Regions from separate parts of the Pseudoalteromonas sp. T1lg10 genome, predicted to be linked through region 1. Evidence: predicted binding sites of a transcription regulator. Region 1 holds the regulator's gene; each other region holds the start of a gene.

Evidence for each region. The regulator sigma-54, encoded in region 1, starts transcription at its own class of promoters, with help from an activator protein. The targets are predictions, from matches to a motif close to GTTGGCACGNNNNTNGNNT.
Region 2: the regulator sigma-54 is predicted to act here: its motif matches at 1,317-1,335, upstream of glnA (glutamate--ammonia ligase).
Region 3: the regulator sigma-54 is predicted to act here: its motif matches at 1,873-1,891, upstream of C2M17_RS04105 (DUF3192 domain-containing protein).

The regions. Positions count from the first base shown of each region.
Region 1 is NZ_PQBV01000018.1:85,316-88,575, reverse strand. It holds gene lptA (lipopolysaccharide transport periplasmic protein LptA) at 1-397, shown strand, start outside; partial or broken gene lptB (LPS export ABC transporter ATP-binding protein) at 394-1,120, shown strand; gene C2M17_RS06570 (RNA polymerase factor sigma-54) at 1,144-2,634, shown strand; gene hpf (ribosome hibernation promoting factor) at 2,660-2,947, shown strand; gene ptsN (PTS IIA-like nitrogen regulatory protein PtsN) at 2,949-3,260, shown strand, end outside.
Region 2 is NZ_PQBV01000004.1:11,479-14,738, reverse strand. It holds gene typA (translational GTPase TypA) at 1-906, opposite strand, end outside; gene glnA (glutamate--ammonia ligase) at 1,393-2,799, shown strand; gene C2M17_RS02405 (DUF4124 domain-containing protein) at 2,962-3,260, shown strand, end outside.
Region 3 is NZ_PQBV01000004.1:376,896-380,155, reverse strand. It holds gene C2M17_RS04120 (SO_0444 family Cu/Zn efflux transporter) at 1-315, opposite strand, end outside; gene zntR (Zn(2+)-responsive transcriptional regulator) at 299-712, opposite strand; gene C2M17_RS04110 (D-2-hydroxyacid dehydrogenase) at 849-1,793, shown strand; gene C2M17_RS04105 (DUF3192 domain-containing protein) at 1,930-2,307, shown strand; gene C2M17_RS04100 (diguanylate cyclase) at 2,350-3,252, opposite strand.

The sequences.
Region 1 (3,260 bases):
AAACATCACCATTTTTGATAAAAATGTGCACATTGTTCATGGTCAACGAGAAATCAAGGCGGATCGCCTTGAGGCCCACCGTCGCCCTGAGTTAGGTGATAACAAGCAGCTGCTTATTGCCACCGGCAACCCGGCCATCTACAGTGAAACCATGGACGATGGTACGCAAATCACCGCTTCCGCTAAGGAAATCCGCTACGATGTAGCCACGCAAATGCTACAGATTTCCGGCACCGCCAAAATTGCCATGGCCGATCAACAGATCGTCGCCGAGACGATCAGCTATGATATAAACAAGCAGCTGATCAGTGCCGAAAAAGATAAAGATTCGAGCACCCGTGTAAGAACCACGCTCACACCGCAAAATGACGAGCAAAAAGAGAAGGGACAACCATGACCACGCTGAAGGCGCAAAAGCTGGCAAAAAGCTATAAAGGCCGTGAAGTGGTCAAGGATGTGGGCCTGGAAGTCAAAGCCGGCAGCATAGTCGGCTTGCTTGGCCCCAACGGCGCCGGTAAAACCACTACCTTCTATATGATTGTGGGTCCTGGTACCAAGCGACAAGGGTGTGATCAGCATCGATGAGCAGGATATCACCCTGCTGCCCATGCATTCACGCGCCCGTTTAGGCATAGGTTATTTGCCGCAAGAGTCTTCTATTTTCCGTAAATTAACCGTCTATCAGAACCTGATGGCTATTTTGGAAACCCGTAAGGACCTGGATAAAAGCGGCCGTGAAAGCGAGCTCGAAGGTCTGCTGGACGAATTTAATATTCAGCATATTCGTGAGTCATTAGGCATGGCCCTGTCCGGCGGCGAACGCCGTCGTGTGGAGATTGCCCGCGCCCTCGCCGCTAACCCGAAATTTATTCTGCTCGACGAACCTTTTGCTGGTGTTGACCCTATTTCGGTGCTAGATATTAAGAAAATCATTGAACACCTCCGCAACCGTGGTATTGGCGTTCTTATTACCGATCACAATGTGCGCGAAACATTAGATGTATGTGAAACTGCCTATATCGTCTCCCATGGCGAGCTAATCGCATCAGGAACTCCCCAACAGGTATTAGCAGATCAAACAGTACGCGATGTGTATTTAGGTGAGCAGTTTAGACTTTAATCACAAAAGGATTGTTAGAGTACATGAGGCAATCATTACAGCTGCGTCTAGGCCAGCAATTAACAATGACCCCACAATTGCAGCAGGCTATCCGCCTGTTGCAGCTCAGTACTTTGGATCTCCAACAAGAAATTCAAGAAGCGCTTGATGCCAACCCCTTGCTCGAAATCGAAGAAGAGCATTACGGCGATAGTGACCTGCCACGCGATAAAAATTCGGCGGCCGACAGCGATAGCGACATTCAAAGCAATAACAGCACAAGCAATCAGGACGAAGTTGAAAGCGGCGACGCCCTCAACAATGACTCGATCAGCGATGAGCTGCCCATGGATGTGTCCTGGGACGAGTACATCAGTGCCGCCCCGGTTGCATCTGGGCCCATGCCCGATGACGAGTCTATTTACCAAGGCGAAACCACAGAAACCCTGCACGATTACCTGATGTGGCAATTACGCCTCACCCCGTTTAGCGCCATAGATGAAGCCATTGCCACCGCGATTATCGAAGCCATCGACGACAACGGCTTACTTACCGTTAGCACCGAAGACTTGCTCGAAAGCATCAACCATGATGAGCTGGAAGAAGAGATTGAACTCGACGAAATAGAGGCCGTGCTTAAGCGAGTTCAAATGTTTGATCCCATTGGTATTGGCGCCCGCTCACTACAAGAGTGCTTGTTGATCCAGCTCAAGCAATTTTCGCCTCAAACCCCTTGGCTTAACGAGACGAAAGAGGTAGTTTGTAATTATATTGATTTGCTTGGTAACCGTGACTACCGCACCTTAATGAAAAAGACTAAGCTTAAAGAAGCCCAGTTGAAAGAGGTGATGACACTGATACACAGCCTGAATCCCAAACCCGCCGCGACCATAGTGCGCGAAGAGTCGGAGTATGTGATCCCGGATGTATCGGTGAAGAAGGTCAAGGGTCGCTGGAAGGTGGAATTAAACCCCGACAGCATGCCGAAGATACGTGTCAACGATCACTACGCATCCCTGGGTCGCAACTGCAAATCACAAAGTGACAGCCAATTTATTCGCTCTCACTTGCAAGAGGCAAAATGGTTTATAAAGAGCCTGGAGCAACGCAATGACACCTTACTTAAAGTAACTAATTGCATTGTTCAGCAACAACAGGCATTCTTTGAACATGGCGAAGAAGCAATGAAGCCAATGGTTCTTAACGACGTTGCAGAAATGGTGGAAATGCACGAGTCAACAATCTCTCGTGTTACCACACAAAAATACATGCACACGCCACGTGGGATCTTTGAGTTAAAGTACTTTTTCTCCAGCCATGTGAATACCGAGAATGGAGGTGAATGCTCATCCACAGCGATTAGAGCATTGATCAAAAAGCTAGTAGCCGCGGAAAATCCTGTAAAACCGTTAAGCGATAGCAAGATTACCGACATACTAGCAGAGCAAGGAATCAAAGTGGCTCGACGAACGATTGCAAAATATCGTGAATCGTTGGCCATACCACCGTCAAATCAACGTAAAAGCTTGATATAGACGTTAGACAAGAAGGAAAATGCTTATGCAATTAAATCTTACCGGTCGTCATGTAGAAATCACAGACTCTCTTCGCAACTATGTAAATAGTAAATTTGCCAAATTAGAGCGTCACTTTGACCACATTAATAATGTGCATGTTATTCTTGATATCGAGAAACTCACACAAAAAGCAGAAGCAACACTTCATGTAAACGGCGGCGAACTGTTTGCCACCGCAGAGCATCAGGATATGTACGCGGCGATCGATGGCTTAATTGACAAATTAGACCGCCAGGTAATCAAACATAAAGAGAAATTGTCTCGTCATTAAAATGAGCTTAGATTTACTTTTTTCCAAGGACTGCAGCAAGGCTGCGGTCCTTTTTAATAGCAAAAAAAGAATGTTGGAATACCTCTCTCAGGTAGCACACCAACATATCCCCCACCTCAGTGAGCAAGCTATACTGGATTCCCTTCTGGCTCGTGAAAAGCTTGGCAGCACTGGCATAGGGAAAGGGGTTGCCATTCCACACGGTCGCCTTGAAGGCATAGAGAATACCCTGGCCATTATCGTCACCAACCGTGAAGCCATCAATTTTGACGCCATCGACAATCGCCCCGTTGATATTTTTGTGGCGCTGCTT
Region 2 (3,260 bases), on a different contig from region 1:
GCTTAACGGAGGAAGCGCTTCAACATTGTTTACGTCACAGATAGTGTCTGAGATTTTCAGCTCACCAAGACCTGTGATAGCTATGATATCGCCCGCAGTTGCTTCTTGCGCTTCGTGACGATCTAGACCCAAGTAAGTCAATACCTGGCCAACTTTACCGTTGCGTGTTTTACCGTCAGCACCGATAACAGTGACTTGCTGGTTCACTTTAACGGTACCGCGCTTGATACGACCAACACCGATTACGCCTACGTATGAGTTGTAATCAAGCTGAGAGATCTGCATCTGCAATGGACCTTCAGGATCAGCATCCGGCGCTTCAACTTCGTTAACGATCGCTTGGAACATAGGTTCCATGTTGTCTGAAGGCTCATCTAAATCTAATGTTGCCCAACCGTTGATAGCTGACGCGTAGATTACTTTGAAGTCTAGCTGTTCGTCAGTTGCACCTAGGTTATCGAATAGATCGAATACTTGGTCCATAACCCAATCAGGACGAGCACCTGGCTTGTCGATTTTGTTGATAACAACGATTGGCTTCAAACCCTGTGCGAACGCTTTCTGCGTAACGAAACGCGTTTGCGGCATAGGACCTTCTTGAGCATCTACAAGAAGAAGTACTGAATCAGCCATCGATAGAACGCGCTCTACTTCACCACCGAAGTCGGCGTGTCCTGGAGTATCTACGATGTTGATGTGGTAATCGTTCCAGTTGATTGCCGTATTTTTAGCTAAGATGGTAATTCCACGCTCTTTTTCAATGTCGTTAGAATCCATCACTCGCTCTTCGTTACCACCGCGAGTTTGCAGTGTGCCCGATTGCTCAAGCAATTTATCAACCAGAGTCGTTTTACCATGGTCAACGTGCGCGATGATCGCGATATTTCTTAACTTTTCGATGCTCATATATCTACTTAAGAGGCAAGCCTCATTGTTCCTAGAGGATCCACGCTCGGCAAACAACTACCTGCGTTGGGTTTAAAAGGGCGCGTATTATCCCTTATAACGTCACTAGATGAAAGTTTATCCAACATTATTTTTCTGTGACTGTGACCTAATTGTCATAACGCACCGTTAGTGTGGATAAAAATCAACCACAGAAAAATCTTAGCAGGTATTTTTCAGCTAACCTATTGCACCTTGCACAAGGTAAGCGCTTTAATCTAAAGCAAGCCTTGAGCGGGCCATAAACCATGGCTTAAAAAAGGGCAAAACAAATGCACCAAAGCAAGGCAAATGCGCACCAAAAGGGTGCATAATAGCTTTATTGAAATAACACGTTTAATTAAAACCCTTTACAAACATACAGTTAAATAGTTGGCACGATTTAAGCTTATGAGTGCACAATTGCAGTAACATGCAGCACACAAAATATTCCTAGTTGGAGGACACATGTCACATACGGTTTTAACTTTTATTAAAGAAAATGACGTTAAGTTCGTAGATTTACGCTTTACCGATACCAAGGGTAAAGAGCAGCACCTTTCTATCCCACATCACCAAGCAAACGAAGACTTCTTCGAAGAAGGTAAGATGTTCGATGGTTCTTCAATCGCTGGTTGGAAAGGCATTAATGAATCTGACATGGTACTTCTACCAGACGTAAACAGCGCCAAGCTTGACCCGTTTGCTGAAGAAACCACACTGATTGTACGTTGTGACGTAGTTGAGCCTTCAACACTACAAGGTTATGAGCGTGACCCTCGCTCTGTTGCTAAGCGCGCCGAAGAGTACATGCGCTCTACTGGTATCGCCGACACAGTTCTATTCGGTCCAGAGCCTGAGTTCTTCCTATTTGACGATGTTAAGTACAAAACCGATATGTCTGGTTCTATGTACAAGATCGATGCCGAAGAAGCGTCTTGGAACTCAGACCGCGACTATGAAGGCGGTAACACTGGCCACCGTCCTGGCGTAAAAGGCGGTTACTTCCCGGTTGCGCCTGTTGATTCATCACAGGATTGGCGTAGTGCAACCTGCTTGGTACTAGAAGAGCTAGGCCATGTAGTAGAAGCACACCACCACGAAGTAGCCACTGCCGGTCAAAACGAGATCGCCACTCGCTTTAATACCATGGTTACCAAAGCCGATGAAATCCAAGAGATGAAGTATGTTATCCACAACATGGCTCACCTTTATGGTAAAACGGCTACCTTTATGCCTAAGCCTCTAGTTGGCGACAACGGCTCAGGTATGCACTGTCACCAATCACTAGCTAAAGACGGTAAAAACCTTTTCGCAGGTGACAAGTACGGCGGTCTTTCTGAAGAAGCGCTTTACTACATCGGTGGTATCATCAAGCACGCTAAAGCGATCAATGCCTTCACCAACCCGGCAACTAACTCTTACAAGCGTCTAGTTCCTGGCTTCGAAGCTCCGGTAATGCTTGCTTACTCGGCACGTAACCGCTCTGCATCAATCCGTATTCCAGTGGTTCCTTCAGAGAAAGGTCGTCGTATCGAAGTACGCTTCCCTGACCCTGCGGCTAACCCATACCTGGCGTTTGCAGCTCAGCTTATGGCTGGTCTTGACGGCATTAAGAACAAGATCCACCCTGGCGATGCCATGGACAAGGATCTATACGACCTACCTGCGGAAGAAGCGGCTGAAATCCCAACTGTTGCCTCTTCACTAGACGAAGCCCTTGCTTGTCTTGATGCAGACCGTGAGTTCTTAACTCAAGGTGGCGTATTCACTAATGACCTAATCGACGCCTATATCGCGCTAAAGGCCAAAGAAGTTGAAAAGCTAAACATGACAACTCACCCAGTTGAGTTCGAAATGTACTACAGCGTATAAAACAGATAATGACAATTTAGTTATATCATGTGTGTTCTCAAAGCCTGCTCTGCGGGCTTTTTTTATGGAAAAAATACAACCTTTGGACTAAAGTTAATACCTAGCCAGTAACTTGGCTTATTTTGCTAACTATAAGAATAACAACCATAAATAGGATTTAACGTGAACACAAGGCTGTATATTTTAAGTATGGTCGTGCTGCTAACTATTTTTAGTACAGCATGGGCCGCACCGAGCAAAGACATCTACGTGTACAAGGATGAGAATGGCGTATTGGTATTTTCTGACACCCCGCGCAAGGGAGCAGAAAAAGTCACCCTTAACGCTCCGGTAATGAATATGCCCAGCATCGATACCAGTGTTCTCGATGAAGTCGATGATGAACTGGAGCAAGTCAAATTTAGCATAACTATCACCTCACCGACGCAAGAAGAAACCATTCGCGACAACACCGGCTCAGT
Region 3 (3,260 bases), on a different contig from region 1:
CAATAAGGCATAGGAAACGGAGACGGAATCAATCCCGGTTTCCGGCGTCGACACTAAAAATGACGTTGTCGCACTTTTTGACGCACCCGCTCGTCTTAAGCCGACCGCCGCCGGGATCACGCCGCAGGAGCACAAAGGCATGGGCGCACCGATAAGCGCCGCCTTCACCGTGGTCCAGAGGCCTTCTTTACCCAGGTGACGATTGAGAAAGTGCGTCGGCAAATACACATTGATGATTCCGGCAATCAACAACCCCAGCATCAGCCAAGGTGCCGACAACACAAACAATTGCCAAAAATTACTGATTAAGTCCATCTATGTCCTCCAGTGCGGTCAGAATCGAACAATGTTGCGCCGGGGCGCTACTGCCGCAGCATTGCTCGGCCAGTTGCGACAGCGAAGCATGAAAGCGCTGTAACTCGGCGATCCGCTGTGCCACCAAATCACGCTTTTTCAGAGTCAGATCTTTCACTTCCTGACAGCTGTGCTCGGCCTTTTCAAAGTTTATCTTTAACAGCTCGGCAATTTCTTCCAGGCTAAAGCCGACATCCTTGGCTCGACGAATAAAATGCAATTGTGCCATGTGCTTACCCCCATATTGACGATAGCCACTGGCGCTGCGCTGAGGCGCGCTCAATAGTCCTTGCTGCTCGTAATAACGCAGTGCATCCGTACTCATGTCCACCTGTTTGGCCAATTCACCTATACGCATCTGCACTCCTCCCCCTCAAACTCTTTGCTTAGCAGGCATTATAAACCTTAGAGTTAACACTAAGGTCAAGGATTAATTTTGCGCTCAACGTCGGTCCATGAAAGACTAGCGCCAATAGCCTATTTGGAGAGCACAAATGAACATCGTCATGTTAGACGCCGACACCTTAGGAGCAAACTCACTGGCACCAATTGCCACCTTAGGAGAATTTCATCGCCACCCCCTGACATCAGCAGAAGATGTAGTGACGCGCTGCGCCGACGCCGATGTAGTGATCACCAACAAGGTGCAACTTGGCGCCGAGCAGCTTAAGGCCTTGCCTAAGCTGAAACTTATCTGTGTTGCCGCCACCGGCACCAATAACATAGATATCGCTGCCGCTAAGGAGCATGGCATTGCTGTGTGTAATGTTGCCGGCTATTCCACCGCCAGCGTAGTGCAGCATACCTTTACCTTGATCTCCTTACTGCTTAATAACCTGCATAGGTATATAGATGACTGTCGCCAAGGCGCCTGGCAACAAAGCGAGATGTTTTGCCGCCTTGATTATGAGATCGCCGAGCTGGCGGGTAAAAAACTTGCCATTATCGGCCATGGTGAGCTCGGCCAGGCCCTGGCCAAGGTAGCCCATGCCTTTGATATGCAGGTGCTTATTGCCGAACGTCGCGGCCAAGCCCCGCGCCCCGGGCGCATCGCTTTTGAACAAGCGCTGGCGCAGGCGGATATCGTCAGCATTCACTGCCCACTTAACGCCGAGACAGAGCAGTTAATAAATCGCGATACCCTGGCCTTAATGCAACCGACAGCCGTCTTAGTCAACACCGCCCGCGGCCCCATTATCAACGAAGCAGATCTGGCCACAGCCCTGGCCGATGGTACCCTAGGCGGCGCAGCCTTAGATGTGCTCAGTGAAGAGCCGGCCAACCCTGAAAATCCTTTGGTTCGCTATCAGGGTGACAACCTGCTGCTCACACCGCATATAGCCTGGGCATCAAAACAGGCCAGAGACAGGCTGATCCACCAGCTGGCCTTAAATATTCGCGCCTATGCCAATGGTGAAGTTCGCAATCGGGTTGGCTAAATTCGCCAACTCTTTTGAAATAACACCAACCAGCTTAAAAGAATAATGTGTAACCAATTGAAAAATATAAAGTAAAATTTTTGGCATTGAACTTGATTATTCAATGCCAACTAGATAACAAAAATTGGATAAAACAATGAAAAAAGCACTTCTTTGCGCCCTTGTCGCCCTGCCTCTACTTGGTGGTTGTATCGTTTCGGTGAATGACGGTGAAGCCGACGCCCATTGGTCATCAAGCGACTGGCAAAAACAACAGCGCCAAAATCGCGACTATATTGCCCACCTTGAGCTAGGGAACAGCGCTGCTGTGATCAAAGAAACCCTGGGCACACCGGATTTCAGTGAGTCCTTTGCTCATCAGGGTGAAGAGTATCAGGTGCTGTTTTATGCCACGCAAAGCGTTAAGTCCGATGGCAAAATCAGCAAAAATGAATGTACACCCTTGGTATTTAAGGCTGGTCGTTTGGTGAGTATTGGTGATAGCGCCTATCAGGCACTGGTCGGTAAACTATAAAGATAAAAAAGCCGCGTGGATTAAAGCCCACGCGGCTTTTTTTTAGCCGTAGAAAGCGGCGCTATTACGCCCGTCTTGCTTGGCCTGATACATGCCCCTGTCGGCATTTTCAATCAAGGCCATTTCACAGTTGTCGTCGTTGTCGCCATTAAAGGTGGTGGCGCCAATGCTGATGGTGATGTGCTCAGCAATGGGTGAGTCTATATGGGGAATATTAAGCTCGCGGATCACCCTGCATAGCTTATTGGCCAAAGCCATGGCTGTGTCTTCTTCACTGCCGGGCAAAACCGCAACAAACTCTTCACCACCATAACGGGCGATAAAATCGCTGCCGCGTTGACAATTATTGACCAGGGCCGAAGCCACTTTTTTCAAACATTCATCACCCTGCTGATGCCCGTAGCAGTCGTTGTAACGCTTAAAGTAATCGATATCTATCAATAGCACAGACAAAGGCAATCCGGCGCGCACACTGCGGCGCCATTCACGAGCAAAATGTTCGTCGAAATAACGACGATTGGGAATTTCCGTTAAGCCATCTATGCTCGCCAGCATTTCCAACAGATCATTTTTTTGTTTAATGGTCAGCTGATTCTTCACTCGGGCACGAACAATGGCGCTGCCAAAAGGCTTGCTAATATAGTCCATGGCGCCAAGCTCAAGGCCCTTGGCTTCATCGCCACTGGAGTCACTGGCGGAGATAATAATGACGGGAATGGGCTGAGTTTTATCATCATGTTTGAGCTGTTTTAGCGCCTCGTAACCATCCATACCCGGGAGCATGATATCAAGTAAGATCAAATCGGCACTGTTGTCCTCAAGCCAAGCAAACATGGCCTCGGCATCATTGACACAATGCACCTGGTATTGAGGGGTGAGGGTTTTGGTTAAAATCGCTTGGTTTAATTCATCACCGTCGACAATGAGAATTTTTGCTGACTTCATGAGCCTTC